DNA from 2 places in the Streptomyces sp. NPDC046465 genome. Region 2 is predicted to be linked to the other one. Evidence: riboswitches for the same ligand, from Rfam matches in the RefSeq annotation. Region 2 holds a riboswitch; the other holds the start of a gene.
The links. Region 2 has a riboswitch for glycine ahead of gcvT (glycine cleavage system aminomethyltransferase GcvT). Riboswitches for the same ligand answer to the same signal wherever they lie in the genome.
Positions count from the first base shown of each region.

Region 1: another riboswitch for glycine. It lies ahead of gcvP (aminomethyl-transferring glycine dehydrogenase); the one in region 2 lies ahead of gcvT (glycine cleavage system aminomethyltransferase GcvT).

Region 1 is NZ_JBEYZK010000040.1:8,810-12,979, forward strand. It holds gene ABZ953_RS37150 (DNA polymerase IV) at 71-1,543, shown strand; gene ABZ953_RS37155 (PRC-barrel domain-containing protein) at 1,577-1,954, opposite strand; glycine riboswitch at 2,099-2,198, shown strand; gene gcvP (aminomethyl-transferring glycine dehydrogenase) at 2,386-4,170, shown strand, end outside.
Region 2 is NZ_JBEYZK010000006.1:25,298-29,467, forward strand. It holds gene glyA (serine hydroxymethyltransferase) at 1-497, opposite strand, end outside; gene gcvH (glycine cleavage system protein GcvH) at 521-898, opposite strand; gene gcvT (glycine cleavage system aminomethyltransferase GcvT) at 1,011-2,144, opposite strand; glycine riboswitch at 2,293-2,400, opposite strand; gene ABZ953_RS11045 (AAA family ATPase) at 2,549-3,253, shown strand; gene ABZ953_RS11050 (enhanced serine sensitivity protein SseB) at 3,313-4,092, shown strand.

The DNA of each region.
Region 1 (4,170 bases), on a different contig from region 2:
GGCCCTTCGCGCACAGGCTCCGGGGCCCTCCGAGGCCGCGTTGTCAGTGGCATAGGGGAGCATCAGAGATGTGAGAAGCGCGCCGACGATTCTGCATCTGGACATGGATGCCTTCTACGCGTCCGCAGAGCAGGCCGCGAAGCCGAGTCTGCGCGGGAAAGCCGTGGTGATCGGCGGCCTGGGGCCGCGGGGCGTGGTCGCCACCGCTTCCTACGAGGCGCGTCGTTTCGGCGTGCACTCGGCGATGCCCATGGGCCAGGCGCGGCGACTGGCGCCGAACGCCGCGTATCTCGTGCCGCGCTTCGGGCTGTATCGCGAGGTCAGCGAGCAGGTGATGGGGCTGCTGCGGCAGCTGTCGCCGCTCGTGGAGCCGCTCAGCCTTGACGAGGCGTTCGTGGATCTGGAGGCGGGAGGCGTCGCCGATGACGCGGAGACGGCCCGCGCGGTGGGGGAGCGGCTGCGGGCGGACATCAGGGCGGTGACCGGTCTCACCGGGTCGGTGGGGCTCGCCGTCTCCAAGATGCTGGCCAAGATCGCCTCCGAGGAGGCCAAGCCGGACGGGCTCAGGCTGATAGCGCCGGGGTCGGAGCGGGCGCTGCTCGGGCCCATGTCGGTGCGCATTCTGCCCGGGGTGGGTCCGGCCACGGGGGATCATCTGCGGCGGGCCGGGATCACCACGGTGGAGGAGATCGCGGAGGCGGGCGAGGACGAGCTCGTACGGCTGCTCGGGAAGGCGCACGGGGGCTCGCTGTACGGGATGGCGCTCGCGCACGACGAGCGGCCCGTGGTGGCCGAGCGGGACACGAAGTCGGTCAGTGTCGAGGACACGTATGACGTGGACATCCACGACCGGGTGCGGGTCCGGGGTGAGGTCGCGCGGCTCGCCGAGCGGTGTGTGCAGCGGCTGCGGGCGGCGGGGCACTCGGGGCGGACCATCGTGCTGAAGGTGCGGCGGTTCGACTTCTCGACGCTGACCCGGTCCGAGACGCTGCGCGGGCCCACGGACGACCCCGGGGTGGTGCGGGAGGCCGCGGCGCGGCTGCTTGAGTCCGTGGATACCACGGGCGGGGTGCGGCTCCTCGGCGTGGGCGTCTCCGGCCTCGCCGACTACACGCAGGAGGACCTCTTCGCCCAGGCCCAGGCCGCCGAGGTCGAGGCGGAGGCGGCGCTGACGGCCCTGGCGGCCGGTGACGGTGCGGAGGGGGAGCCGGTGCCGGGTGAGCAGGCGGTGGAGAGCGTCGAGGAGCCGGTGGCGCCGGCCGAGCGGCGGTGGGCGGCCGGTCTCGACGTGCGCCATGCCGAGTTCGGGCACGGGTGGGTGCAGGGGAGCGGCCTCGGGCGGGTGACGGTGCGCTTCGAGACGCCGTACTCGCCGCCGGGGCGGGTGCGGACGTTCCGGACGGAGGACCCGGATCTCGTACCGGCCGAGCCGTTGCCGCTGGTCGCCGCGGAGCCGCCGGAGGAGACGGGCGGAGCTGCCACTGAGGTGGGGCTCGAGGCGGTATCCAGTGCGGCTCGCGCGGAGGTGGGGGACCTGGGCTGAGAGGGGATGGCCGAAAGGGGGCGGTGGGCCGGGTCAGGGAGGCTCTGTGCCCGCGATGCGGCCGAAGCTCTGGTCGGGTGGTGGGGGCTGCGGTGGTGTCGTGTCGAGGCCGTAGTGGTGGTAGAGCTGGAGTTCCTGCTCGGGTGAGAGGTGGCGGCCGACTCCGAAGTCCGGGGCGTCCCTGATGAGGGCACGGTCGAAGGGAATGCGCAGGGTGCCGTCCCCGACCAGCTCGCTCGGCTCCAGCGGTACGAAGGCGTCGCGGCTGAAGAGGCCGGTGCGTATGGCCGCCCACTCAGGGGCGCCGGTGGCGTCGTCGAGGTACACCTCGTCGATCGTGCCGATCTTGGTCCCGTTTCGGTCGAACGCTTTGCGGCCGATCAGGTTGCGCGGATCGATGTCGGTCTGCACGGGCCCTCCAGCTGGTCGCGGCCTGACGAAATCGGGTGCAACTCATCCTTATTCGTTCGTAGTCACTACGAAAGAGCACTTCGGGGCAGGTGGCCACTCGAGGGATCGGCCATGGTCCTCGCTGGTAGGCTGGCTTCTGGCTGCTGACCCCGTGCGGGAGAGCTCTCCGGAAAACACTTTCCGGGGGCGCCGAAGGAGCAAATCCTCCCCGGAATCTCTCAGGCACCCGTACCGCACGGACGAGGTCACTCTGGAAAGCAGGGCGGGCGTCGGGCGGGCACGTTCCGAACCCTTCCTCACCGACGGTGAAAGCAGATCTGTCGAGAGACGGGACTGTGAAGCTCTCAGGTTGAGATGACAGAGGGGGAGGCCGTCCGGGTACCCGCGCCGGGGTACCCCTCGCAGGTCGTGCTGACCAGGAGGCCTCCGCAATGACTGCCACCAATCGCATCCCGCTCTCCGAGCTCGAACAGGGCATTCCCTTCGAGCAGCGGCACATAGGGCCCGATGCGGAAGCGCGGGCCAAAATGCTCGCCCAGGTCGGATACGGCTCGCTCGACGAGCTGACGGCCGCCGCGGTGCCGGATGTGATCAAGAACGCCGAGGCGCTGAACCTGCCCGGTGCCCGTTCCGAGGCCGAGGTGCTTGCCGAGCTCCGCTCCCTCGCCGACCGGAACCAGGTCCTCGACTCCATGATCGGGCTCGGGTACTACGGGACGTTCACCCCGCCGGTCATCCTGCGGAACGTGATGGAGAACCCCTCCTGGTACACCGCCTACACCCCGTACCAGCCCGAGATCTCGCAGGGCCGGCTCGAGGCACTGCTCAACTTCCAGACGATGGTCGCCGAGCTGACCGGCCTGCCCACCTCCGGGGCCTCGCTGCTCGACGAGGGCACCGCCGCCGCCGAGGCCATGGCGCTGTCGCGGCGCATGGGCAAGGTCAAGAACGGCGCCTTCGTGATCGACGCCGACACGCTGCCGCAGACCACCGCCGTCATTCAGACTCGTGCCGAGCCCACCGGCGTCGAGGTGATCGTCGCCGACCTGAGCGAGGGCATTCCCGCCGAGGTGGCCGAGCGCGGCGTCGTGGGCGTCCTGCTGCAGTACCCGGGCGCCTCCGGTGCAGTTCGCGACATCAAGCCGCTCATCGACCAGGCGCACGAGATCGGCGCCGTCGTCACCGTCGCCGCCGACCTGCTCGCCCTGACGCTGCTCACCTCGCCCGGCGAGCTCGGCGCCGACATCGCCGTCGGCACCACGCAGCGCTTCGGCGTGCCGATGGGCTTCGGCGGCCCGCACGCCGGATACATGGCGGTGCGCGAGAAGTTCGCCCGCAGCCTGCCGGGGCGGCTGGTCGGCGTCTCCGTCGACGCCGACGGCAACAAGGCCTACCGGCTCGCGCTGCAGACCCGTGAGCAGCACATCCGCCGCGAGAAGGCCACCAGCAACATCTGTACCGCTCAGGTGCTGCTCGCGGTCATGGCCGGAATGTACGCCGTCTACCACGGGCCCGATGGCCTGAAGTCCATCGCGCGGCGCACCCACCGGTACGCGACGCTGCTCGCCGCGGGCCTGGCGGCCGGTGGCGTCGAGGTCGTCCACGGCGCGTACTTCGACACCCTGACCGTGCGCGTCGAGGGCAAGGCCGAGGAGCTGGTCCGCGCCGCCCGCGAAGGCGGCGTCAACATCCACCTGGTCGACGCCGACCACGTCTCCCTCGCCTGCGACGAGACCACCACGCGGGCGCAACTGGCCGCCGTGTGGGGCGCGTTCGGGGTCGAGGCCGATGTCGAGTCGCTCGACGCCTCCGTCGCGGACACGCTGCCCGAGGCTCTGCTGCGCGGGGACGACTACCTCGCCCACCCGGTCTTCCACCAGCACCGCTCCGAGACGGCGATGCTGCGCTACCTGCGCAAGCTCGCCGACCGTGACTACGCGCTGGACCGCGGCATGATCCCGCTGGGCTCCTGCACCATGAAGCTCAACGCGACCACCGAGATGGAGCCGGTCACCTGGCCCGAGTTCGGCCAGTTGCACCCCTTCGCCCCCGCCCAGCAGGCGCAGGGCTACCTCACGCTCATCCGTGAGCTGGAGGAGCGGCTCGCCGAGGTCACCGGGTACGACAAGGTCTCGCTGCAGCCCAACGCGGGATCGCAGGGCGAGCTGGCCGGACTGCTCGCCGTACGCGGATACCACCGGGCCAACGGCGACGAG
Region 2 (4,170 bases):
CTGTTCTCCTTGGCCAGGCGCTCGACCTCGGCCATGTCGACCAGGCCCGCCTCGTCCACGTGGTAGGCGACCACGTTGAACTGCTTGCCGGAGAAGTTCAGGCGCATGCCGTGGGTGAGGTGGCCGCCGTGCGCGAGGTCCAGGCCGAGGATCGTGTCGCCGGGCTGGGCGATCGCGAAGAGGGCGGCCTGGTTGGCGGAGGCGCCGGAGTGCGGCTGGACGTTGGCGTACTCGGCGCCGAACAGGTCCTTGACCCGGTCGATCGCGATCTGCTCGGCCACGTCCACGTGCTCGCAGCCGCCGTAGTAGCGGCGGCCGGGGTAGCCCTCGGCGTACTTGTTGGTGAGGACCGTCCCCTGGGCCTCCATGACGGCGACCGGAGCGAAGTTCTCCGAGGCGATCATTTCCAGGGTGGACTGCTGGCGGTGGAGCTCGGCGTCGACGGCGGCGGCGACGTCCGGGTCCAGCTCGTGGAGAGGGGTGTTGAGAAGCGACATCACACGATCCCTATCGGTATGGGTCAGCCGGCGGTGAATGCGGTGTACTCGTCGGCGGACATCAGGTCGTCCGGCTCGCCCGAGATCCGAACCTTGAACAGCCAACCGCCCTCGAACGGGGCGGAGTTGACCAGCGACGGGTCCTCGACGACGTCCTGGTTGGCGGCGACGATCTCGCCGGTCACCGGGGCGTAGAGGTCGCTGACCGACTTGGTCGACTCCAGCTCGCCGCAGGACTCGCCCGCGGTCACCGTGTCACCGACCTCGGGGAGCTGGGCGAAGACGACGTCACCGAGCGCGTTGGCCGCGTGCTCCGTGATGCCGACCGTCGCCACGCCGTCCTCGGTGGCCGAGAGCCACTCGTGCTCCTTGCTGTAACGCAGCTGCTGGGGGTTGCTCATGACCTGAATTCTCCTGTACGCGGGTGGGTGCTGCGGAACGGGACAGATGTGCGTGGGGTCACTTCCGGGTGCGCCGGAAGCCGGGTCCCACGCGGGGACAACGCTACGAGCGTCACTTCTGTCGCTTGTAGAACGGCAGGGCCACGACCGCGTACGGCTCGTGGGTGCCGCGGACGTCCACGCCCACGCCCGGCGTGCCCGGGGCCGCGTGCTCCGCGTCGACGTACGCCATCGCGATCGGCTTGCCCAGCGTCGGGGACGGGGCACCGGAGGTGACCTCGCCGATGACCTTGCCGTCCAGGACCACCGGGAAGCCCGCGCGCGGAACGCGGCGGCCCTCGGCGATCAGGCCGACGAGCTTGCGCGGCGGGGCGGTCTCGGCGCGCTCGGCGGCGGCCGCGAGGGCGCCGCGGCCCACGAAGGCTTCCGACTGCGACGTCTTCTCGAACTTGACCACCCGGCCGAGCCCGGCGTCGAACGGCGTCAGCCCGGCGGTCAGCTCGTGCCCGTACAGCGGCATGCCCGCCTCCAGGCGCAGCGTGTCGCGGCAGGAGAGACCGGCCGGGACCAGGCCGACCGGCGCGCCCGCCTCCATCAGCGCGTTCCAGAGCCGCTCCGCGTCACCGGGGGAGACGAAGAGCTCGAAGCCGTCCTCGCCGGTGTAGCCGGTACGGGCGATCAGGGCGGGCACGCCCGCGACGGTGCCGGGCAGGCCCGCGTAGTACTTGAGGCCGTCCAGGTCGGCGTCCGTGAGTGACTTCAGGATGCCGGGGGACTCGGGTCCCTGGACGGCGAGCAGCGCGTACGCGTCGCGGTCGTCGCGGACCTCGGCGTCGAAGCCGTCGGCGCGGGCGGTGAGCGCGTCGAGCACGACCTGCGCGTTGGAGGCGTTGGCGACGACCATGTACTCGGGGGCCTCGGCCGCACCGAGCCGGTAGACGATCAGGTCGTCCAGGATGCCGCCGTCCTCGGCGACGATCATCGTATAGCGGGCGCGGCCGACGCCGATGGAGCCGATGTTGCCGACCAGCGCGAAGTTCAGGAAGTCGGCGGCCTCGGGTCCGGTGACCGTGATCTCGCCCATGTGCGACAGGTCGAAGAGACCGGCCTTGGTGCGTACGGCGTTGTGCTCGTCGCGCTCGCTGGCGTACCGGAGCGGCATGTCCCAGCCCGCGAAATCGGTCATGGTCGCGCCGAGCGACCGATGCACGGCGTCGAGGGCGGTCAGACGGGGGGCAGTGCTCATGAAGGAACTCCCAGGGCATGACGGGCGAGGTCGATCCTCCCCATCTGTCATCGGAACCTGAGAGGTTCGCCGGACGTGTCTCGTCATTCGAGACGTCCGGCTTGCACCTTGGGTGGGACCGCCGGGGCGGCCCGCTTTTCAGATGTGCCTCGCCCGCGCGGTACGGGGCCTGAGAGATTCAAGGGAGGGGCTTGCTCCTTCGGCGCCCCGGGCACCCAGCTCAAGCTGGTTCCGGGGACTCTCCCGCGCGGATTCGAACGGCCTGTATGGAGTTGGCGCGCACATCATTGCACGCGACTCTGTCGAGGGGGACCCGTGACCGGCCACGGATGCCGCGGCCCCGGACGCGCTTGTGCCGCATTACCTTCTCTTTACACTTGCTGGGGAAGCAGTACGTGACCGCTATGGGGAGGCCGATCACGGTGCGCAGCAGGACCAGTGTCCACGCCACGACCACCGGGGTGGCGGCCGCGGGGGTGGTGCTGCCGAAGCAGGCCGCCGCGCGGGCCGCGGAGAGCTGCGGACCGCTTCCCGTGGCCGTCGTCCGCGACCTCCGCCGACGGGCCGGTCACAGCCCGCACCGCCTCACCTTCGGCGCGGGCGACCTGGTCGTCGTCTCCGGGCTGCCCGGCGGCGGAAAATCGACCCTGATGCGGCAGGCCGTCACCGGCCCGCGCATCGACTCCCAGGACACCCGCGACCGCTGGGCCCGCCGCATGCCGCGCCTGCTGCCGTACGCGCTCTACCGCCCCCTGGTCCGCCTCGCGCACTACCGGGGACTGCGCCGCACCCTGCGCTCCGGGGCGAGCGTCGTCGTGCACGACTGCGGCACCCAGGCCTGGGTGCGCCGCTGGCTCGCCCGCGAGGCCGCCCGGCGCGGAGCGGCCCTGCACCTCCTGCTCCTCGACGTACCGGCGGAGACGGCGCTGCGGGGCCAGCACGAGCGCGGCCGCGGCGTCTCCCGGTACGCCTTCGCGCGCCACCGCAGGACGGTCGGCCACCTGGTCGGCGCCGCCGAGCGCGGCGATCTGCCGCGCGGCTGCGGTTCGGCGGTGCTCCTGGACCGCGCCGCGGCGCAGGTCCTGCGGGGGATCACTTTCGACCGCTGAGCGCCCCGGCGTTAGGGTTCGAGCCGCAGGCAGAGCGGTCGCGAGCAGGGGTTGGACAGATGGACTTTCCGGCGCAGGCACACGCCCATCCCTATGGAGGATGGCCGGGCAACGAACTGGAGGAGGTCCTTGCGGCCTCGCTCGGCGCCCCCGAGTCGGCGGGCGGCCGGATCGTGGAGGTCCTCGGCCGCAGCCACCTGTGGATCCCGCTGCCGAACGGCGGCGGCCCCGACAGCGGCACCCTGGACCTGCCGACCCTGGAGATCGAGGGCCAGGCGTACGTCCCCGTCTTCAGCTCCGAACAGCAGTTCCGCCAGGCCCTGGGCGCGGCGGCGGACCGGATGGGCCACACCGTGGCGCCCGCCGCTGAGTTCGCCCGCGGCCTCCCGCCGCAGCTGGGCATCGCGCTGAACCCCGACGGCACCGTCGGCGTCCCGCTGCCGCCGGCCGCCGTCGCCGAGCTCTGCCGGGTCGGCCGCTCCGAGCTGGACGGCCCCACCACCGGCGGCCGGGTGCGGCTGTACGAGCCGGACTGGCAGCACGACCCGGTGGACTTCCTGGCCGCCGCGGGACGGGAGTTCGAGGCGGCCGGGGTCGTCCTCACGGCCCGCCGCTGCCTGGCGTCCGTCGAGACGGACGAGCCGACGCTCTTCGTCGGCGTCGAGCTGTCCACCTGGGACGGCAACGCCCGCGACCTCCCGATGGAGGCGCTGGGCCGCGCCCTCGGCCAGGTGCCGGCCCCGTGGCCGGTGAACCTGGTACTCCTCGACGTGGCGCAGGACCCGGTGGGCGACTGGCTGCGCGCACGGGTGCGGCCCTTCTACCACCGCGGCGCCTGAGGTGTCGTACGTCAAGTCCGTGTCAGGATCGCCGCTTAAGCTGGTTCCATGACCCGGTACGACGGGTTCTCGGGCAGT